Regions from separate parts of the Dellaglioa algida genome, predicted to be linked through region 1. Evidence: predicted binding sites of a transcription regulator. Region 1 holds the regulator's gene; the other holds the start of a gene.
The links. Region 1 encodes NrdR, which represses ribonucleotide reductase genes. Its sites were predicted from a motif close to ACACNATATATNGTGT; they were not measured.
Positions count from the first base shown of each region.

Region 1 (12,132 bases):
TTTCTATACTATTCATTATTACTCCTCTATTCTGCGACCCATTTATTAAAGGTCAAAATTGTTTTAGGATACACTTTTTTATCGGTATCAATTAAATAACTTAGTGTGTGTTTCGTTTCAAACCCAACGGCTGTATCTAAGTTTACAGTCGCAATTTTACGTGCTTCAACAGCTCCGGGGAAAGTCCGACTTTCTTCAATAAAATCGGCCACGTAGACGATTTTATCCAACAAAGTCATATCGACATCCCCCGTTGTGTGCTTCACAATTGAAGTCAATATTTCATTATCTAAAATACCTAATTCGTCATGAATTAACTCAGCACCGACAATACCATGCCAGATGGCATTCCCCCAATTCAATAAATCGGGATCCAAGTGCTTTTGTTTAATTACCGTGATAAATGTTTCATCCGATCGTTCCTTGGCATAATCATGAATTAACCCTGCAATACTGGCTCTCTCTCTATCACCATTATTACGTTCAGCAAGTTCGATTGCTGATTTTTCAACATTTAATACATGTTGAAATCTTTTTTCACTTAAAGTATCTCTTAAAATTTGTACTAATTCTTCTCTAGTTCCACTGAAAAGGTTCTTAGAATAAGCTAAATTACTCACGATATAAGCCTTCTTTCTCAATGTAGTCAGATACAGCTTTAGGGACTAAATAATTAATTGAACGTCCTTCTTTTATCTTATCTCGAATTTGAGTCGAACTAATATCAATTGTTGGGACATCTACCCAGAGTATCGGGTATGGACTCTTTTGTTCAAATCCCGTTCGTTTTACACCAACAAAATTAACTAATTTTACTAACTCATCGATACGGGACCATTTAGGCAAATAAGCAACCATATCGCCACCAATAATAAAATAATAATCATTCTCTGGATGTTCAGCTTTCAAGGCAATCATTGTGTCATACGTAAAACTAACGCCTCCACGTTTCAGCTCAGCATCTTCTATTTTAAAATTAGCATTATCGGCAATACTTTGATTGACCATATCAAGACGATATTTTTCATCAATCGCTTCTTTTTTGTCTACGTGTGGTGGCATAGCATCCGGCATAAATCGAATCTCATCTAATCCCAGTTGTTGACAAACTTGATCAGCAACTATTAAATGTCCCATATGAGGTGGATTAAACGTTCCTCCGAGAATACCAACGCGTTTTTTTTCGCTAGCCAATATGGGGGCTGTTTTAAATTCCGTGACTAAATTAATTTCTTTTAATTTTTGTACTTGAATGGTCAAGTCAAAAACCTCCTCATAATTTTAAATTAAGCGAGTAAATTAACCTTATCAGAGATATCGCGATTTTCAACATCTGTTGCAGCTTGATAAAGAACTAAAGTATGTCCAATTACTTGAACAACTTGAATCGAACTGTTAGATTCGATGAAAACACGGACTTCATTTGTATCAACTGAAGCATTTTGTAACATGTTAATTTTAATTAATTCACGTTTTTCAATTGCTTCGCGGATCTGGTTTAACCAGCTAATCGATACGCCTTCTTTTCCAACTTGGAAAAGTGGACGTAAATGATGTGCTTGACTGCGTAAATATCTTTTTTGTTTGCCTCTTAATGTCATATGTTAGTTAACTCCTCTTATATCATTGCTTTTCGTAAAAGAACTGAAACACCTTTTGGTGCCCAGCCAGCGACTTTTGCACCTTCATTGATGGTTACCCATCCAAGACCAGCAAAAACTAAATCACTTTTTTGTGTTGCTTTGAATTCAAAACGGACTAATTCTGGGAAATCAACCATTTCATCATCTGTTGGTGGGTTTAACAAACCGCCAGCATGTTTTTCATAAAATTCGCTTGCCGATTCTGTTTTTGTTCGATGAATCATTAAATCATTATCAAGATACACGACAACTCCTGGTGTTCCACCAGAAATGTAGTCAAATCTAGCAACAGCCCCAAAGAACAACGTTTGATTATCATTTAACTGATAAACACGTTGTTTAATTTCTTTTTGTGGAGAAACTAATCTTAATGCTTTACCAGATAAATAATGGGCCATTTGATCCTGATGAATAATCCCAGGGGTATCTATTAAAGCACGATCATCATCCAGTGGAATTTCAATCTTATCAAGCGTCGTTCCTGGGAATCTTGACGTTGTTATTAAGTCTTGAATACCCGTTCTTTGTTTGATAATTTGATTGATTAACGTTGATTTACCAACATTAGTTACCCCAACGACGTAAACATCACGACCTTCACGATATTTTTCAATTAATTCCAACAACTCATCAATCGCAAAATTCTTCGTCGCACTTGTTAATGCAACATCAATAGGTCTCAATCCTTGTAAGTTAGCTTGTTGTCTCATCCAATCTTTTAACTTCGAGCGTCTTAATGATTTAGGTAATAAGTCAGCCTTATTTCCAACCATTAACACGGGATTATCACCTACAAAACGGTGTAACCCAGGAATTAAACTACCATTGAAATCAAAAATATCAATAACATTAACGATTAACGCATCAGCGCTACCAATTTGATTCAATAATTTTAAGAAATCATCATCTGTTAACTTAACGTCAGCAATTTCGTTGTAATGTCTTAATCTAAAACATCTTTGGCAATATAATTCATTTGTTTCAAGTCCTTTTTTTACCGCAGACTTAGGTGTATAGCCCAACTCATCAACGTTTTCACTTTGAATTTTCGAGCCGCAACCAATACAAAAAAGATCTTCGTCAACTTCTGGTACTTCGATTATGTCAGTCATCCAATGAATTCCCCCATTTAGTTTTAAAGTCATGTTTTTTAATCAAATGATTTTTAATTCTTTTTTCAATGAAACGATTAGGTTTCGTATTCCAAGCGTCAGATTCAACAAGCGGTTTCACCAAAATACTTTTAATTCCCGCATTATTAGCTGCAGCAATATCGGTCATTAACTGATCACCAATTAAGACTAAATCTTGGTTATCCATCTTAAATTCATCTTTAACTTGGTTTATTCCTTTTGTAAAGGGCTTCAGTGCTCGTGAAACAAATGGCAATCCTATATGTTCCAATGCCTTTTCAACACGCTCATGACTGTTATTTGACACAACAATTACTGGAATTGAAGCCGCAGCAACAATCTCAAGCCAACTCTTTAATTCAGGTGTTCCATTTGGATTATCCCACGCAATTAATGTGTTATCTAAATCAGTCATAACAACTTTAATGCCGTGGTTTTGTAAATCTTCTGGCGTTAAATCATAGATTGATTCAACCATCCAGGTTGGTTTATATCTCTCAAGCATGTTTAGTTACCTCAATTTTAGAATAATAATCTAAGTATAATGTACTTTCACTTAAATTGCATGTTTTCTATGAAAACAATTGAATTTAATTTCACTTTACAATGAAAGAAACGCTCAAAACCTTCGTCAATCCTGGTCGTTTATGAAAATATCTTTACTCCCAAGTCTGATGATCAAGCGCCATTCCCCAAAAATTATATTCTTCAATGCTACTTATTTTAAACGCATTCGCCATTGCTTCAACGGTCTCTTGGCTGGATTCCTTTGCGACTCTATCTAATGAACGTCGTTGATTATCTACGGATTCTTTAAATTCATCAGTTGAATACGTTTCAATCCATCTTTGATACATCGGATTCGGAGAGCCTTTACCAATTAACTTGTAACCAATCTCTAAATAGAGCCAAGCACATGGTAAAAGGCCAGAAAATGCAGCTTCTGGATTAAATTCAGCTAATTGACGATACATATGTGATACGTAATGGTACGCAGTTGGTGCAATTCCGGTTTGCTCAATTTCTTCATCCGTAATATTTAACTCTTTAAAAAAATCATCTCTAATTGCTGACTCACTCTGTGCTAATCCTTCAGCAGATGCAAACATTAATTTTTTAATTTCTGCATCATCTGATTGCTCCCCAACTAATTGGTGAATTTTACTAAAGTGTTTCAGATAATAATGATCTTGAATTAAATAATATCTAAAAGTCTCCGCAGGTAAGGAACCATCAACTAGTTGTTTAATAAATGGATGTTCAAAACTCCGCTCCCACCAATCATTTGATTCTCGTCGTACCTTTTCTGAAAATAACATGCTTAACTCCTTTACAGAAATTTATTAAAAAAAGAGAGCACTTGACGATTGGTCAAGTACCCTCTTGAATTTATTATTTGCTTAGTGCTTTTTTAGCTTCATCTGCAACAGCAGTAAATGCTGCTGAATCTTTAACAGCTAATTCAGCTAACATTTTACGGTTAACTTCAATTTCTGCTAATTTCAAGCCATGCATCATCTTGCTGTAACTTAAACCGTTCATACGTGCTGCAGCGTTAATACGTGCAATCCATAGACGACGGAAGTTACGTTTTGTTTGATGACGATCACGGAATGAATATTGGTACGATTTCATTACTTGTTGTTTAGCTACCTTAAATTGGATATGTTTTGATCCACGGTAACCTTTTGCTAATTTAAGCATTCTTTTGCGACGTTGACGTGTAACAGTTCCACCTTTAACTCGTGGCATGAAAATTCCTCCTTATTGAGCCATTTAAAATGGCATCAATTGTCTAATTTATATTTATTATTTCATTTGTGAAAGCATTTGTTTGATACGCTTGTTATCTGATGCTGACACTGTAGTTGATTTGCTTAATTGACGACGTTGTTTCTTAGTTTTACCATGCATACGATGACTTGTATAAGCTTTAGAACGTTTTAAGCCACCATTTCCTGTACGTTTAAAACGTTTTGCTGATGCACGATGAGTCTTTTGTTTTGGCATAATCCTAATATCCTCCTAATATAGCTTTACTTTTCAGCCTTAGGTGCAAGCATCATGAACATACTACGTCCATCCATCTTCGCTCTTGATTCAACTGTTGCAGCTTCTTTAGCAGCATCAGCGAAGCGATTCAAGACATCACGTCCGATTTCTTTATGCGTAATTGCACGGCCTTTAAATCTAATTGATACTTTAACCTTATCACCTTTTGCAAGGAATTTTGAGGCATTTTTCAATTTTGTATTGAAATCGTTAATATCAATCGTTGGACTAAGTCTAACTTCTTTAACATTAACAATTTTTTGGTTTTTACGGGCTTCTCTTTGTTTCTTTTGTAATTCGAAACGATATTTCCCATAATCCATGATCTTAGCAACAGGTGGTTTCGAGTTAGCAGCAACAACAACAACATCTAAATTGGCAGCTTCTGCCATATCTAATGCTTCTTGTTTGGTTTTAACACCAAGCTGTTCACCATCGTCACCAATTAAACGAAGTTCCGACGCGCGGATACCTTCATTGACCATTTTGTCTACTTTATCAACTGCTATGGCAATGCACCTCCAAATTTTTTTGAGAAAAAGCACAGAAAAACGGGCAGTAATAATAAATTATCACAGCCCGCTTGAAATCCATTTTAATTGGAATTTAATTTCAATAATATTCTGCCCAGAGACTCTTTTGTCCCTTTAGGCGAGAAGCGGGAGCCTCTGCTTTTTTCTTAACTTTTAAATCATAACAAGTTGGTAACATTTTGTCAAGCCAATTGAAACGAATCTTTTTTATGCCTTACGACTGTAGTTCGCAATTTCTTTTGAAATGTTATTAATAAAGTCTTCTTTTGTGAACACATTAGAATCATCTTCACCATGACGACGAACAGAAACGGTATTCTCCGCCACTTCATTATCACCGACAACCAAAATATAAGGAACTTTAGTTACTTGTGCATGACGCATCTTGTAACCCATTTTTTCATTACGTTCATCAACCGTTACACGGACGCCACGAGCAACTAAATTAGCACGTAAATCATGTGCATAGTCGGCGTGGAGATCATTCTTAACGGGAATAATTGTCACTTGCTTAGGAGCTAACCATGTTGGGAATGCACCCTTGTACATTTCTGTTAAGTAAGCAGTGAAACGTTCCATTGTTGAAACAAGTCCACGATGAATCATAACTGGACGATGTTCTTCACCATCGTCACCGATGTATGATAATTCAAATTTTTCAGGCATCATGAAATCTAATTGGATTGTTGACAATGTTTCATCATTACCCAATGCCGTTTTTGTTTGAACATCTAATTTAGGACCGTAAAATGCTGCTTCGCCTTCGGCTTCATAGTAATCAAGACCTAAGTCATCCATAGCACCTTTTAGCATATTTTGTGATTTAGTCCACATTTCATTATCATCAAAGTACTTCTCTGTATTAGCTGGGTCACGATAACTTAAACGGAATGAGTAATCAGCAATCCCAAAATCAGCATAAACTTCCATCATTAAACGAAGTACGCTTTTAAATTCTTCTTGAATTTGATCAGGTGCAACAAATGTATGTCCATCATTCAACGTCATTTCACGTACACGTTGTAATCCTGAAAGTGCACCTGATTTTTCATAACGATGCATCATACCTAATTCAGCAATTCTGATAGGTAAGTCACGGTATGAACGGATATGATGCTTGTACACTTGAATATGTGAAGGACAATTCATTGGACGTAATTCCAATTCTTCGCCATCTCCCATATCCATTGGTGGGAACATATCTTCACGATAATGATCCCAATGGCCTGAAGTTTTGTATAAATCTAAGTTAGCCAAAATAGGTGTGTATACGTGGTCATAACCATTTGAAACTTCCTTATCAACAATGTAGCGTTCAATCGTACGACGAATTGTGGCACCATTAGGCAACCAGTAAGGTAATCCAGCACCAACTTTAGGATCTACAAAGAATAAATCTAAGTCATTACCGATCACACGGTGATCACGCTCACGTGCCTCTTGGCGACGAACTAATTCTGCATCCAAGTCTTTTTGTTTAAAGAACGCTGTTCCGTAAACACGTTGTAACATTGGATTACTTGATTTACCTTGCCAATATGCACCAGCAACTGATAATAGTTGGAAAATTTTAACGTCTGCTGTTGAGCGTAGTTGAGCACCGTCACTTAAATTAATGAATTCGCCTTGTTTGTAAACTTCTACTTGGCCATTTTCATCAGTTGCTTCTACAACTAATTCAGCACGATAAGGATCTCCAGCAAATAGTTCAAGCGCTTCAGCTTTTGAAATTAATTGACGTTCAATTTTTAAGTTTTCTTTAACAATAGCTTTCATTTTGTCTTGGATTTTTTTCAAATCATCAACACTGACCTGTGTTTCTCCATTATCTGTATCAAAATAGAATCCATTTTCAATATCAGAACTCATTCCAAATTTCATACCTGGATATAATTGTTGTAAAGCATTAGCCAAAACTTGAGCGGCAGTATGCCATAAAACAACCAAGCCATCTTCAGAATCTTTAGTGACTATTTCAATAGCACCATCAGCCTCTAATGGACGAAGGTAATCAACCAAAACACCGTTGAATTTACCGGCAATTGATTTCTTAGCTAAACTAGGACTAATTGATTTAGCAACATCTTCTGTTGTAATGCCCGCATCAAATTCTTTGATTGCGCCATCTGGAAAAGTAATATTTATTTTTGACATGTTAACTTCCTCCATTATTTATCTATTTTTTGATACAAAAAAAGTCCCTAATACACAAATAAGCTTGTGTATTAGGGACGTCGATTAACGTGGTTCCACCCAAATTCAAATCTTTGCCGAAACAAAAATTTCTCCATAGATTTTAACGGATTCAATCCGACCCAACAAAAAGTCAGGCAACATTATGGAAGTGGTCATCACTTATTCTCTGCCAAGAAAGCTTTCAGCTATGCTTTCTCTCCCTGCGGACATAAAAAAAGAATGTAATCTTCCGTATCAATTTAATAACTATTTAACCATTTTTAGTTCATTTTAGCAACTACTAATCTTACTTAGGTCGTCTATTCTTACCAACAATTTTAACTTCTTTTGCTAAAAAATGAACGCGTTCCATGATTCTTTTTGCTTTAAGCGGTTCATCTTCGCCCTTTTGACTAATACGCAAATGTTCATCTTCCAATTGTTTCATCGAAAAGTTAGAACTAAAGAAAGTTGGTAATTCCTCCTGCATACGGTACTGCAAAATAACGCCTAAAATGTCATCTCGAACCCAGCTGGACATTGCATCCGCGCCGATATCATCAATCATTAGAATTTCAGATTTTTTAACAGCGTTTAGCATATCGTAGACGCGATTATCACTAATTGCATTTTTTATTTCAACGGCAAAACTGGGAAAATGCATTAAGGTTGTTTGATAGCCACGGTTAGCCAACTCATTGGCCATAGCACCTAAGAGATACGTTTTCCCAACTCCAAAACTACCGTAAAAATACATTGCTTGATGATAGGCGTTAGGATTAGCCACAAATTCAGTTATAAATTTCAGACTTTGGCTGAGGGCATCCCCTCGCCCATCCATATCAAAATCATTCATCGTTGCATTTTTAATATCTTTAGACATACTCATAGATTTAACACGCTTAGCTAACGCCTTACTTTTTTGCGTCTCAATGAGCGCATCCGTTGGTACATAAGACACATCAATCATATGATTATTCAAAACCAACTGAGGTTTGTAACCGGGCGCTATCATCCCTTTACCTAAAATAATTTTATTTTTTTCAGATAAAAATTCATACAATTTAGCGTCGGCCCTTTGAACATTAGACTCCGTTAATTCAGCTTTGTTTTTATCCAAAAAAGCAATCACGTCTGGATCTTCGTAAACTTTCTTCATCAAATCACGATAATTCACGTTAGGATATCGTTCACTTAAGTTTTCATTTTTTAGAAATTTCTTAATTTCTGTCCCTAAATCCTCCATTGTCATCCTCCTTTTGGTGCCGTTTTATTAAACTCATCAAGTTGTCGTTGCAATGCAGCTTTATCAATCTCAGTATCCGCCTCAGGTGCTTGATAATCATCCTTTGCCCAATCAGGCAACGTTTCTTTTTTTATTATTTTTCTTTGACGCTGATTTGTTACTTTAGTTTCAGTTTTTTTCGTATTAAAATGACGAACCTGATTAATCGCGTCTTCAGGTGTTTTCACTTTTTGCTGTGACCAGTCATTGGCCATAGTATCAACAAATGATTTATTAAGCGTTGCTAAGTCTCGATCAATTAAAATATAATGAATCAAAATATTAATCACCGAATTTGAAAATATTTGGCGTTGTACAAGTTGTTGTAAAAGATAAGATTCATTATCGGTTACGTAGCCGCCCTTACTCTCCTTCAATGATTTCAAAAAATCGAAGGGACTGTATGCATCGCTAGCAAGAATTAATTGCGAATCTTCTTGTGAAAAGCCAACTTTTTTTAGGGTCTCAACTGATTTATGACCGCCATCCTGTTCATCATCATTCGTTGGATCTTCTTGTTTTTTTAGTTTAATTTGTTGATTATATTTATGTGCGATTTGTTGCTTAAAGGTATTATAATCAACTTCATTTGTTGACAGATCAGCCGCGTCACCAATAAACTGTGCCATTTCAATCTCGTCGATACCATATAGGAGATGTTCAGATACAATCAAATCTCGTTGGTTATTAATTTCATCTAAAGACACAAAACTTTTTTTCAATAATTCAATAAAAAATTTAAAATCAAATGAGTCAACGTTGTCTGATTCAATCAATTTTTGCGGAGTTTTTATATTAGTTAAAAACGACTTTTTACTTTCAGAAATAATATCAGGTTTATTAGAAAGATGTACTTGGCTAACTTGGAAAACATCCAAGAAACTTTTTGAAATTTCTTTAAATCCGTCTAACTTTAATGTGGGTAATGCAAATCGCGCAGTAATTTCTTTATACCGTGTATCCCCGATTGATTCCCATAACAGGATACTAAGCAAGTCATCTGTAAAAAAATCTGTCGCTTCTAAAGGCCGACGCAATTGATAGACCATCACTTTTCCCATAATATCATCTTTTTCAAAACTTTTTAAAAGACCTAAAGCCTCAAGTGAACTTCTAGCTTCATAGAATGCTGCTAAATCAATATTCAATAATGAGAGCAACTCGTTATGCATCTTCCGATTAGACAATTGTGGATTTTGGTTTGCTTCACCCTTTAGTAGTGAAAATAGACCACTCGCAATCACACCCATAATAGGTTGATACAAGTAGTCTAATCGTTCTATATCATCATTTGTAACCTTCTCATCCATTAATACGACGTAGCCGTCCTTTGGACTCATATTTTCCCATGTTTCAATCATTGATTATCATTCCTTCAAATCTTACTTATCGGTAGGTGTCTTATCCCGATCCATCATCTCATTCAATTCTTTAAGGAAAACGCTCATATCTTTAAACTGACGATAAACACTGGCAAATCTGATGTACGCAATTTCGTCAACATCAGCGAGTAGTCCCATGACGTATTCACCAATAAGTTGACTTGAAATTTCATTTTCGCCTAATGCTCTAACATTATTTTCAACTTGGTCAACAAGATGAGTAATATCCTTCATTGAAACTGGTCGTTTTTCAGCAGATCTGATAATCCCTTTAAGAATTTTTTCACGGTTAAACTCTTCTCGCGTTCCATTCTTTTTAATAACAAGTAATGGTGTAGCTTCAACCCGTTCAAATGTTGTGAATCTAAATTCACAATTTTCACATTCGCGACGTCGTCTGATAACGCGACCTTCATCTGTTGGTCGACTGTCAACGACTCGAGAGCCATTATGTTGGCAATGTGGACATTTCATTGTGACACCTCATTATTTTTTATTTACATTTATTTAGTCATTATTTTGATTACTAAGCCAGTTTAGCACTTGACCCCTCGTGACGGCAACCGTTGTCGAATTATCAATCACAAAATCAGCTAAATCTTTCTTCTTTTGAATTGGCCATTGTGCCTTAATTCTTAATTGCGCCTCGTCGGAAGTCAAGCCATCTCGATTAATTAATCGTTTTAACTGGGTTGTTTCAGGTACGAAAACAACCATAACGGCGTCACAGATTATTTGATAATTCTGTTCAAATAACAACGGCATGTCTAAAACGATTACCGGACTACCTAATTTTTTTTGAAACTGAATTTGCGCTAAAATCTCTTTTCTAATAGCGGGATGAATAACACCGTTTAACTTTTCTAACGCCGCACCATCATTAAAAACTAATTTCCCTAATTTTTTACGATTTAAAGCGCCATTTTCCATGAGATACTTCTCACCAAATTCATTGATAATCATTTTCAAAGTTTCCGATTTTGGCTCAACAACCTGCCTTGCGATAATATCTGCATCGATAACAGGCACATTTGAATTCTTAAAAATATGACTAACGGTTGATTTACCCGTCGCAATCCCACCAGTCAATCCAAGTATATAGGTCATATTTAGACTTTCCTCAGTGGTTGGCAGTGCGGACAATAATGGGTTCCCCGTTGTGCCACCTTTATTTTAACTATGGGTGTCCCACATCTAGGGCATGGTTTACCAGTTTGGCCATAAACATTTAAGTCAAATTGAAACAGTCCAGTCTCACCAAACGCGCCGGTATAAGATCTGATTGTTGTCCCACCAGCTTGAACCGCAGTAGCTAATTCAAGGATAATATTTTTACGTAAACTGCTTAATTTACTATCGGAAATTGAATTTGCTAGTTGTTCTGGATTTATTTTGCTCATCCATAATACCTCATCAACGTAAATATTTCCCAAACCAGCAACTGCTTCTTGGTTCAGTAACACAGGCTTAATAGACATATGTTTTCGCGCTAAATATTTCTTAAAATCGCTGAGTTTAAATTCATTTTCGGTCGGTTCCGGTCCTAATTTTTTAAGACCCGAAAGCTCACGTTCTTGCCCGGTCGGAATTAACTGCATTCGACCAAATTTACGAACATCATTATATCTTAAGTCTTGGTCATCGGTTAAGTGAAAGATAACATGTGAATGTTTTTCAATTGGTTCATCTGTGGCGCGAACGAAATATTTACCTTCCATTCGAAGATGAGATACCATTGTCATTTGATTATCAAACCGGAAAAGTAAATATTTACCCAACCGATCAATTGATTCAATTTTCCGTCCTTCTAATTCATGTTTGAAAGGAATGATATCCCCATTTATAATTTTGGGCCACAAGACGTCTATGGATTTAATTGTCTTGCCAATAACTAACTGACTAAGACCTCTTCGAACCGTTTCAACTTCT
Region 1 covers NZ_JANXLE010000004.1:54,244-66,375, reverse strand. The annotation lists gene rsfS (ribosome silencing factor) at 1-16, opposite strand, end outside; gene yqeK (bis(5'-nucleosyl)-tetraphosphatase (symmetrical) YqeK) at 27-620, opposite strand; gene N0K73_RS04430 (nicotinate-nucleotide adenylyltransferase) at 613-1,260, opposite strand; gene yhbY (ribosome assembly RNA-binding protein YhbY) at 1,287-1,601, opposite strand; gene yqeH (ribosome biogenesis GTPase YqeH) at 1,619-2,755, opposite strand; gene N0K73_RS04415 (YqeG family HAD IIIA-type phosphatase) at 2,748-3,281, opposite strand; gene tenA (thiaminase II) at 3,436-4,095, opposite strand; gene rplT (50S ribosomal protein L20) at 4,169-4,528, opposite strand; gene rpmI (50S ribosomal protein L35) at 4,586-4,786, opposite strand; gene infC (translation initiation factor IF-3) at 4,813-5,313, opposite strand; gene thrS (threonine--tRNA ligase) at 5,569-7,515, opposite strand; gene dnaI (primosomal protein DnaI) at 7,844-8,782, opposite strand; gene N0K73_RS04380 (replication initiation and membrane attachment family protein) at 8,785-10,182, opposite strand; gene nrdR (transcriptional regulator NrdR) at 10,204-10,677, opposite strand; gene coaE (dephospho-CoA kinase) at 10,711-11,310, opposite strand; gene mutM (DNA-formamidopyrimidine glycosylase) at 11,313-12,132, opposite strand, start outside.

Region 2 (12,132 bases), on a different contig from region 1:
CATTTGAAGCTTTCAATGAATGGTAGTTAAGCATCATGAAGTATACACTTGTGAAATTGATTGAATCATCTGAACCATAATGCATATGGTTCTTGGCAAAGTAGGCATGTAGACCCATTGCGCCTAAACCAATCGTATGTGCTAAACTGTTTCCTTTTTGAATAGTAGGTACAACGTTGATATCTGAGCTATCAGTCACAAAAGTTAAAGCGCGAACCATTGAATCAACTGAACGACCAAAGTCTGGAGAAGCCATCATATTAACGATATTTGTTGAACCTAAGTTACATGAAATATCAGTTCCCATGACATCAAAACCCTGTTCGTTATTGATAACTGAGGGCGTTTGAACTTGCATGATTTCTGAACAAAGATTACTCATGATAATCTTACCATCAATCGGGTTTGCACGATTGGCAGTGTCAACGTTAACGATATAAGGATAACCAGACTCTTGTTGTAATTTAGAAATTTCAGTTTCTAATTCACGAGCAAGAATCGTTTTCTTAATAATATTTTCGTTGGCAACCATATTGTCATATTCTTTTGTGATATCAACATATGAGTAAGGAACGCCGTATTCTCTTTCAACGCTATATGGATCAAAGAGGTACATTGTTGCATTATCTTTAATGAGTTCATAAAATTTATCAGGGACAGTAACGCCCAATGATAAAGTTTTAACACGAATTTTTTCATCAGCATTTTCTTTCTTAGCTGATAGGAACGCTACGATATCTGGATGGAATACATCTAAATAAACAACACCGGCACCTTGACGTTGACCCAATTGGTTTGAGTATGAAAAACTATCTTCTAACAATTTCATAACGGGTAAGACACCAGAAGCGGCACCTTCAATCCCCTTAATTGGTGCACCAGCACCTCGTAAATTGCTAAGCGTGATTCCAACTCCGCCACCAATACGAGATAATTGAAGCGCTGAGTTAATACCACGGCCGATTCCGTTCATATCATCCGTAATTTGAATTAAGAAACAAGAAACTAATTCCCCACGACGTTTACGACCCGCATTTAAGAAACTAGGTGTCGCGGGTTGGTAACGTTGATGAATCATTTCATTAGCTAAGTTCATGGCTAAATCTGTATCACCATCGGCAAAGTAAAGAACGTTCATTGCAACTCGATCAATATAATTTTCAAGGTAATAAGCATTGTTATCTGTTTTAAGTGCATACTGAGCGTAGAATTTGTAGGCCGCCATAAATGTTCCAAAATGGAATTTTTGAGCCGCTAAATAAGCGTACAATTCTTCAATAAATGAAAATTCATATTTATTATAAAAACCGGTTTCAATATAATTGTTATCAATTAAGTAATCAAAACGAGCCTGTAACGAATCGAATTTCATTGTGTTTTCAGCAACATTTTCTTTTAAGAAGGCGGTCAAGGCTTCTTGATCTTTTTGAAGCGGAATTTGACCGTCTACAGGAATATTAATTTCATTATTTAAATCATAATAAGTGACCTTATCACTATCTAACGTTTTTAATGTCAATTTCATCAACTACTTTCTTCATATTGAGGACATCTTCTTCGGTTCCATTGAATTCGAATTCGTACAATAAAGGAACTTTATAGTCAGTCGCGATATCTTTAGCCGTAAAAATAAAAAGTTGGGCGAAGTTTCGGTTCCCACCGCCAACAACACCCAGTATGTTTTCTCTATTTGATTTGTATTCAATGAAGTCATTAACCGATTCAGTGAGCCCGATTTCATAGGTTGGAACAACCAATATGTAGGGTTCATTTAATTCAACGAATGGGTTCGTTGGGTCAATTTCGAATGAAGGATGGCCAATCTTGTTAATGAAGCGACGTGTCTGACCCGTAATACTAAAGAAAACAATTTTCATTAGACTGCCAACTTTTTAAGCATATCTGGACGGAATCCAGCAATTGTATCAAATCCAGTAGCTTCGACAACAGGAACAGCTTGGAATCCTTGGTCTTTCAAGTAGTCAATGGCGTTGTCATCTTCAGAAATGTTACGTTCGTCAAAGTCTACGTTATTTTCCTCTAAGAAGCGTTTTGTCATTTTGCATTGGATACAGTTATTTTTTGTAAATACAGTTACTTTTTTCATTATATAAATCCCCCTTTAATATTTTGTTAATAAGCTAAGTATACATCACGCAACTCAAAAATCAATTAAAAAAACACCACATTTAGTATGATTTTAAGTTGCATCACACAAGATGTAGTGTTCAAGGTCTTGACTCGTTTATATTAAATTTAGATTGCGAAAATCGAATTTTCTCCGTATTATAGAAACTATTGAGAAAGTAGGGAAAAACATGACTAACTATTATTTTACGAAAAATCCAGATGTCATTCACGACGAAAAAGAATGGACATTTGAATTGCTGAACAACGAATTTAAGTTTACCACAGATAACGGTGTATTTTCAAAAAAAACGGTCGATTTTGGATCAAGAGTTTTATTAAATGCATTTGCTCAACAAGAAATTATTGCGGGAAATATTTTAGATGTGGGATGCGGGTACGGCCCAATAGGACTTGCTATTGCCAAGGATCAACCCGAACGTCAAATTGATATGACCGATGTGAATGAATTGGCATTAGAATTAGCAAAGAAAAATGCTGAAATTAATAAAATAACTAATGTCTCGATTTTTGAATCCGCTGCATATGATAATGTCACGAAGACGGATTACGCTACAATTGTGACAAATCCTCCTATTAGGGCAGGTAAAAATGTTGTCCATGATATTTTAAGTGGTGCATTTGATCATTTAAAAGTGGGTGGTCAGTTATTTGCCGTGCTACAAAAGAAACAAGGTGCCGGATCTGCTCAAAAGAAAATGACTGATGTTTTTGGTAATTGTGAGATTATTTTAAAAGATAAAGGATACTATATCTTGATGAGTGTGAAGTAGATGCCAGAAAAATTAACAGAAGAACAAAAAGAATTTTTTATGCGTGAAGCTTTGTATGAGGCAAGGAATGCAAAAATTATTGGTGAAGTCCCAATCGGTTGCGTCGTCGTACAAAATGGCGAAATTATTGGGCGTGGACACAATATTCGTGAGCACATTCAAGATGCAACATTACATGCCGAAATTTTAGCAATTCAAGAAGCTTGCGCTGCCGTTCATAGTTGGCGTCTAGTTGACGCGCAATTGTTCGTTACTTTGGAACCTTGTCCAATGTGTAGTGGTGCAATTATTAACTCGAGAATACCAGAAGTTTATTTTGGTGCGTTTGACCCTAAGGCAGGAACTGTAGGTAGTATTGGTAACTTATTAACGGACGAACGATTTAACCACCAAGCAAAAGTTGAATCTGGATTATTATTAGATGAAGCCAAAGATCTACTCCAATCATTCTTTAGAGAAGTTCGCCGTAAAAGAAAAGAAAAAAAGCGATCACAAGGGTAGCTTTTTTGTTCGATTTAAGGTATTATAATAATTGCCGCAAGGCCTTAAGGCAATAGTGTGCTTACGAATTGTGTCAGGTCCGGAAGGAAGCAGCACTAAGTTTGATTCACTTTGTGCCTTAAGTAATTATGATTATTTAAGACTCTTAGTCAGAAATGGCTGAGAGATTTTTTTATTTAAAAAACTATTTATAGATTTTGAAAGGGGAGATTGTGATGAGTTATCAAGCTTTGTACCGTGTCTGGCGGCCACAAAAGTTTAGCGATTTAGTGGGTCAAGACATGATTACGCGAACGTTAAAAAATGCCATTATGACACATCAAACGAGTCACGCATACATTTTTAACGGCCCACGCGGAACTGGTAAAACATCCGCGGCTAAAATTTTTGCCAAAGCGGTTAACTGCCACTTTCAAGAAAATGGTGAACCGTGTAATAAATGTGAAACATGTGTCGCCATTACGAATGGCCAATTAAATGATGTCATTGAAATCGATGCCGCATCTAATAATGGTGTTGAAGAAATCCGTGATATTCGTGATAAAGTTAAATATGCACCCACACAAGCTGATTTTAAAATCTATATTATTGATGAAGTTCATATGTTATCTACGGGTGCTTTCAATGCGTTATTGAAGACACTTGAAGAACCTCCCGAAAATGTTATTTTTATTCTTGCAACAACTGAGCCCCATAAGATTCCGGCAACAATTATTTCTCGAACACAGAAGTTTGATTTCAAACGAATTACGCCAGCTGATAGTTATGCTCGAATGGTGTACATTTTAACGGAAAAAGAAATTGAATATGAAGAACCGGCACTTAAAGTTGTCGCAAAAGCAGCTGAAGGTGGCATGCGAGATGCGTTAAGTATTTTAGATCAGGTTATCTCATTTGGCGATAATAAAGTGACACTAGATAATGCGCTATTAGTAACGGGTAGTGTGACACAAGACAAAATTCAAACTTATGTGACAGAAGTTAGTCAAAAAGAAACCACACAGGCACTAGAAACGATTCAAGAAATTATTGATGAGGGTAAGGACTCAACTAGATTAATAGAAGATTTAATTGCATATGGTCGTGATTTATTGCTATATCAACAAGCACCAGCACTCATTAACCAACTTGAATTAGGGATGGTTGATGATACATTTAAGACGTTATCACAAACTATTTCTGCTGAATTCTTATACCAAATGATTAATATTTTAAATGAAGTTCAACAGCAAATGCGATTTACAACACATCCAGACGTGTATTTAGAAGTTTTGACGATTCGGTTATCACAGTTTAGTACGATAGAAGTGGCCAGTGATAATAGTCAGCCTGGACTTAATCAAGAAGCTGCTAAACAAATTAATGACTTAACTAAAACGGTGGATACGTTAAAAAAACAATTACTTAATCTAAACAAGCATGACAATCAACATCAGACTGTGTCGGTGGCGAAACCAAAAAAAAATGTTACTACACAAAAAAAGGCAACATTAAATTTAAGTCAAATTTATCCTATTTTAGATAACGCTACAAAAGAAAGTTTGGTACAATTAAAACAGGTTTGGCCAGAACTATTGCAACAACTTTCAGTGACACAACGAGCTATTATGCAGGCGAGTGAGCCGGTTGCGGCTAGTCCAGATAGTGTACTTGTTAGTTTTAACTACGATTTCTTAGCTGCTAAGGCATCAGGTGATACAGAACTGCTCGATGCTTTAGGTAATGGGCTAGATCGATTGTTGCATAATACGCCTAAGTTGGTTTGTATTACGGCTGAGCAATGGCCAGAAGTACGTAAATCATATATCGAACAAAATGGTCATGAAGGAAATGAAACAACGATTGAACCAGTTCCCGAGGTGGTTGAGCAAGTCGTTTCAAAAGCCGAAGAAATTTTTGGAACTGAAAATATAGAAATTAAACAAGATTAGAAAGGGTGTAATTAATAATGATGCGAGGAAATGGCAACATGCAAGGTATGATGAAACAAATGCAAAAATTACAAAAAGAAATGACAAAGGATCAAGATGCTTTGAATCAAACTGAATTTGTCGGTGAAGCTTCAAATGGATTAGTCAAAGTAACCTTTACGGGAGACAAAAAAATGACTGATATTTCAATTAAAGAAGAAGTAGTTGATCCTGACGATGTTGATATGCTACAAGATTTGGTTATCATGGCTGTTAATGACGCAATGACTAAAATTGAAACAACAACGGCTGATAAATTAGGCAAATACTCTCAAGGAATGCCTGGACTATAAACTTAAAGTTAAAGAGGTCTAAAGAAAATGCAATATCCTGAACCTATCGCAAAGTTGATTGAAAGTTATATGAAATTACCGGGTATTGGTGGCAAAACGGCTACAAGATTAGCTTTTTTTACAATTGATATGGATGAAGATGATGTCACGGATTTTGCTAAATCATTGATATCTGCTAAGCGTGATCTGCATTATTGTAGTATTTGCGGTAATATCACGGAAGAAGATCCTTGTCAGATTTGTTCTGATCCATCACGCGATCAAACGAAAGTTATCGTAGTAGAAGAACCTAAAGATGTCATGTCATTAGAAAAAATGAAGGAATATCACGGGTTATACCATGTTTTACATGGTGTTCTATCACCAATCGAAGGCAAGGGACCCGAAGATATTAATATCACGAGTTTATTAACAAGGCTTCAAACACATCCCGATATGCAGGAAGTCATCATTGCGACGAATGCAACACCAGAGGGTGAAGCAACGTCAATGTACTTATCTCGATTGATTAAACCTGCAGGTATCAAAGTCACAAGGTTAGCTCATGGATTGGCGGTGGGTAGTGATATTGAATACGCTGATGAAATGACTTTATTTAAAGCTATTGAGGGACGGACTGAAATATAGAAATGGGTTGATAACATGTTTAATAAAAAAGCAAAACTTAAATTACGTAAAGAATATGATACAGAATTATTAAATTCAATTGACCGTGCTAAGTTAGCGTGGGATCAAGCCAAACAAACCGAAGAGGCTATTTATGAAGTTGATGCAGAATTAATCAATGAAACAAAAATGGCGAGAGCAAGATATTTCTTCCTCTACAATGAAGCTCGTGTTCGTTCCGTTAAGGGACACATGCAGGCCTCGGTAATTACACATTAATTAGAGCGAACGTTGAGACGGTTGAATAACTTGTCTTGACGTTTTTTTGTAAATGAGTGATTAGATTTATTAAACGAGAGATAGTATACTGTTAACAGGTTTATCTTATAGACAGGTTTTTAAGATTCAAGTACAATAATAATAAGCATTGGGGTCGTTAATGTGACTGGAAAATTTGTAACGATTGAAGGACCAGATGGGTCCGGTAAAACAAGTGCTTTAAAAGGTATTATAGAAAAAATAAAAGTGCTTTTAGCAACAGAATTGGTCGTAACGCGGGAGCCAGGTGGAAATCCAATATCCGAAGCCATTCGCGATGTCGTCTTAAATCAAGACTATCCCGAAATGGATAAACGAACAGAAGCATTGCTATTTGCGGCATCAAGACGTCAGCATATTGTGGAAACCATTTTACCGGCGCTTGAGGCGAATAAATTAGTCATGTGTGATCGTTATGTAGATAGCTCAATCGCCTATCAGGGAGCTGGTAGAGACATTGGCAGGCAGGCAGTTGCTGATATGAATTTATTTGCAACAAATGGAACAGAACCTGACTTAACTTTGTATTTTGATGTGCCATCCGAAATTGGCTTAAAACGTATTTTTGAACACCGTCAAAATGAAGTGAATCGATTGGATGATGAGAAATTAGCTTTTCATCAAAAGGTGCGTAAAGCTTACCAACAGCTAGCGGTGGAAAATCCTGAACGCATAGTTACTATTGATGCGGCGCAACCTTTGGATAAAGTTATTGAAGATTGTATCAAGGTTTTAATGAAGAAATTACCCGAGTCTTTTAAATAAATGAAATGAGGGAATTCAAATGAAATTAATTACAGCGATTGTTCAAGATAAAGATAGTAACCGATTAAGTAATGTATTTATTGATGCAAATGTCCGTGCGACAAAGTTATCGTCAACAGGTGGGTTTTTAAAATCTGGGAATACAACTTTTTTAATTGGGATTGAAGACGAACGTGTGGATGAGGTTTTACAGATTATTAAGGAAACATCTTCGAGTCGTGAACAATTCATGGCTCCTCCTGTTAATTTGGATGTCTCAATGGATGCGCAAGTGCCATTCCCTTTAGAAGTTCAAGTTGGTGGCGCAACGGTATTCGTCTTGCCAGTAGAACAATTTCACCAATTTTAGGGGTAAATAGTAATGACGGAAATGGTTACTGAAACCAGTAATATAACGATTCAAGAATTACAACCGGCCTTAATTGAACATTTTAAAAAGTTAACAACAATGAATCAATTGGCTCATGCGTATCTATTCGCGGGACAAGAAGGCGTTGGTAAGATTGAACTGTCACAATGGATTGCAATGAGACTTTTTTGTACCGCTGATGAGGATCTAAAGCCATGTGGTGTTTGTGCGGAATGTCGCCGAATTCTATCGGGTAATCATCCAGATGTCGTCGTCGTTAAACCTGATGGGCAGTCAATCAAAGTTGATCAAATTCGGTTTTTGAAGTCAGAATTTTCTAAAAGTGGTGTTGAGGGTAATCAAAAGGTCTTTATTATTGAAAAGGCTGAAAGTATGACCGCAAGCGCTGCTAATAGTTTACTGAAATTTTTGGAAGAACCCGTCGGGACTGTGACGGCGTTCTTGTTAACGGAAAACAAAAATCAAATTCTGCCAACGATTCAATCACGTTGCCAGCTAGTCAATTTTGCGGCGTTATCTCAGGATAAATTAATTCAAAGTCTATTGAATAAGGGCGTCTTAAAAGATCAAGCAAATTTACTCGTTCATGTAACTGAGAGCATCAGCCGTGCGGAAGAATTGTCGCAAGATGAGAATTTTATTGAGATGACTAAACAGGTTTGGAATTGGTTCAATAAGTTATTGAAAAATGATACTGAAAGTTTTATTTTGGTTCAAACTAAATTAGTACCACTCGTAAAAGAAAAAAACCAACAGCTATTGATGGCTGATTTAATTATATTGTTAGCGCGAGATTGTTTACTTGTTCGCTATAATCGAAAAGAACAAATTAGCTTTTCTGACCGACTAGCTGAAATTGATAAAGTCATTCAATTAATTAGTAATGAAAAATTAGTTGAGATATTAGATAATTGCTTGCAAATTAAAAATTTACTTCAAACGAATATTGCATTTCAAAGTGTACTTGAATCAACAACATTAAAATTAATAGACTTATAGAATATGAAATGAAGGTGATTTTGTGGATAAGCGTCAACTATATGATAATTTTATAGCTATCGAAGAGGAAATGAAACGGATGTTATCGAGTTTTGAAACAATAAAATCTGATATGACCGGCGTTCTTGAAAATAACGCTGAATTAGAGATTGAAAACCAACATCTAAGAGAGAGACTAAGTGAAATAGAGCGACAAACGTCTAAAGATTTTAACGAATCTTCTGATGCTAATCTATCAAAATCACGCCAAAATTTAGAAAAATTATATGATCAAGGATTTCATGTTTGTAATATTGAAGGGATGTACGGTTCACGTCGGGTCGACGATGAGCCTTGTGCATTCTGCCTAGACTTAATCTATGGGGAGCGCGAAATATGAGTGAAATAGCCGCACAGAGTAGCTTCCAAGGTAAAGGAACAACCGGGTCATTATATTTAGTACCAACACCGATTGGTAATTTATCTGATATGACATTTAGGGCAATCGACATTTTAAAAGAGGTCGATTACATAGCAGCTGAAGATACACGAAATACACAAAAATTATTAAACCACTTTGATATTGAAACAAGTCAATTGAGCTTTCATGAACATAATACGCAAGAACGTATACCACAATTCATTGAGAAAATATTAGCAGGTCAGTCAATTGCGCAGGTAAGTGATGCTGGAATGCCTTCAATCAGTGATCCAGGTCATGATCTGGTTAAAGCATGTATTGAAGCTAAAATTCCAGTGGTTCCACTTCCCGGAGCAAATGCTGGAATTACAGCGTTAATCGCATCGGGATTGGCGCCACAACCATTCTTATTTTATGGATTTTTATCGCGTAAGCCAAAGGATCAAAAAGAAGAACTAGCAGAGTTAAAAAATCAAACAATGACCATTATCTTCTATGAGGCACCACATCGTTTGAAAAAGACATTAACACAACTTGCTATTAGTTTTGGCGGTCAACGTAAAGTGGTTCTTTGTCGCGAATTAACTAAACGTTATGAAGAATTTTTACGTGGTACATTAGATGACGCTATTGAATGGGCCGGTTCAGATCAGGTTCGGGGAGAATTTTGTGTGATTGTTGAAGGAAACGATTCACCCGAGGCAACAGAAGTTGACCATTTGGCAGGTATGACCATTGAAGAACAAGTTGATTATTTAATTGAAACCGGTATGAAAACGAATGACGCAATTAAAGAAATCGCCAAAAAACAAGAAATGAAAAAACAGGAAATCTATAATCTCTATCATCATATTTAAGGGGCGGACATAGTGGAAGATAATAAGTTTAGTGAAACGCATCGCGCCGTCTATTACGAAGGCGATAAAAGTGGTCGTGTAACAATGGCCATGCTAATTAATATGATTATTTTGGTCTCAACGGATCAAAGTGATCATCTGGGTCTCACCGAAAAGCATCTATCCGATTTGGGTTTCGGTTGGGTTATTACGCAATATCTGATTGATGTTGAGAGAATGCCTCATATTGATGAAAAATTAACGTTAACAACAGAGGCAGTTTCATATAATCGCTTTTTCTGTTATCGAGACTTTTGGGTTCATGATGAAGAGGGTAATGAGTGTGCACGTGTTCATGCTGTACTCGTCTTAATGGATCATGAAACGCGTAAAATGGTTCGGGTATTACCCGAAGTTATTGAACCTTTTGGGGCCGAATATACGCGTAGAATTGAACGCTTAGAAAATCCAGTTGGTATTTCAGATGAGGATACGGTAGATTTTAAAAAATCATATGATGTTCGATTTTTTGATATTGATCCAAATCAACATGTTAATAATTCTAGGTATTTTGACTGGTTATTGGATTCACTGACAGAAGAATTTCTGATGTCACATAACTTAAAACATATGAATATTAAGTATGAAAAAGAAATTCATTATGGTCACAAAATCGATAGCATCGTTGTTATAAAGAACGAGGGATTATTAACTCATCATCAAATTAAGATTGGTGATGACGTGTATTGTGAAGCAGATTGTGAATGGACAGAACGTTAAAATTAAAAAAGTCTCAACTTCATTATTTGAAGTTGAGACTTTTTTCGATTTTATGACAATGCATCTGCGACGTAAATTGCGAGTTCATCTTTTTGAAGTCCGGTACTCAAACCAACTAATAACTTAATGCGTGCTTTTTGCCCGTTTAAGCCACGGCAGAAGATGCCACCCATTTTCTTTAATTGGACGCCACCACCTTCATAGTCATAAACATCTTGTGCCACACCATTAAAACAGCGTGAAACAATGACGACTGGGATATCTCGGTCGATTAATTTTTGAAGATTTTCTAGAACTTGTGGTGGCAAATTGCCAGCGCCAAGAGCCTCGATGACAACACCGTTTGTTTGGTCGTTATCAAGAAAACCAAGTAACTCAGCGTCCATTCCGGCGTAAGCCTTAACGAGATAAACGTGATCAACAACTTCATCAATTGCTAGGCAAGTTTGACTAAGTAACTCGGCAAAAAAATTAACACTGTCTTTAGCAATACTACCAATAGGACCAAATGTTGGCGTTCTAAATGTTGCGACATTAGTTGTATGTGTTTTTGTGACATAACGAGCAGTATGAATTTCATCATTCATGACGACTAAAACACCTTTATCCACGGCGTCATCACTTGCGGCAGTTAAAATGGCTGTTTGGAAATTGTGTAAACCATCTGAGCCGATTTCATTTGCTGAGCGCATGGCACCTGTTAGGACAACTGGTAAGTGATTAGGTAAGGTTAAATCTAAGAAATAAGCGGTCTCTTCCAATGTATCTGTGCCATGAGTAATAACGACACCATCAATGTTTTCATTGAAAGCGAGCATAATTCTTTTTTGGATAATTAACATTTCTTTAGGGCCGATATGTGGAGAGGGTAGATTAAAGACATTCTCAGTAATTAAATCAAAACGATCACCAAATGGGTTTACGGCTTGATTTAAAGGGTTCTCTGCACCGGGCGCAATAGCTCCCGTTTCTTGATTTTCGGACATGGCAATAGTGCCACCAGTATGTAAAATTAATATTTTTTTCATAGTTTCCTCCTTGCTGACAATTAGATTATACAGATTATATTGTACTTTGACTATGAATTTGTTACGGTATATGACAGATAAGGTGGTCATGAAGATGGAAGAAAAGCGATTAAGTAGGAACGATTATTTATTTATTAGTTCAATGTTATTTGGGTTATTTTTTGGCGCAGGAAATTTAATTTTTCCTGTTTTTGTTGGTCAGCAATCAGGACAAAATCTTTGGTTAGGTAACTTAGGCTTCTTAGTCGCCGGTGTCGGGTTACCCTTTTTAGGCGTCATTGCGATTGGATTATCCAAAAGCCGAGGTGTCTTTGAGTTAGCATCCAAGGTTAGTAAACCATACGG
Region 2 covers NZ_JANXLE010000005.1:86,537-98,668, forward strand. The annotation lists gene nrdE (class 1b ribonucleoside-diphosphate reductase subunit alpha) at 1-1,519, opposite strand, end outside; gene nrdI (class Ib ribonucleoside-diphosphate reductase assembly flavoprotein NrdI) at 1,497-1,877, opposite strand; gene nrdH (glutaredoxin-like protein NrdH) at 1,877-2,107, opposite strand; gene N0K73_RS05550 (class I SAM-dependent methyltransferase) at 2,319-2,921, shown strand; gene tadA (tRNA adenosine(34) deaminase TadA) at 2,922-3,422, shown strand; RNA gene ffs (signal recognition particle sRNA small type) at 3,464-3,550, shown strand; gene dnaX (DNA polymerase III subunit gamma/tau) at 3,638-5,353, shown strand; gene N0K73_RS05570 (YbaB/EbfC family nucleoid-associated protein) at 5,371-5,685, shown strand; gene recR (recombination mediator RecR) at 5,713-6,312, shown strand; gene N0K73_RS05580 (YaaL family protein) at 6,328-6,570, shown strand; gene tmk (dTMP kinase) at 6,733-7,374, shown strand; gene N0K73_RS05590 (cyclic di-AMP receptor DarA) at 7,394-7,723, shown strand; gene holB (DNA polymerase III subunit delta') at 7,736-8,743, shown strand; gene N0K73_RS05600 (DNA replication initiation control protein YabA) at 8,766-9,122, shown strand; gene rsmI (16S rRNA (cytidine(1402)-2'-O)-methyltransferase) at 9,119-10,000, shown strand; gene N0K73_RS05610 (acyl-[acyl-carrier-protein] thioesterase) at 10,013-10,759, shown strand; gene N0K73_RS05615 (asparaginase) at 10,810-11,787, opposite strand; gene brnQ (branched-chain amino acid transport system II carrier protein) at 11,882-12,132, shown strand, end outside.
Region 2: a site for NrdR is predicted at 2,213-2,228, ahead of nrdH (glutaredoxin-like protein NrdH). Genes of this name have one in related genera too.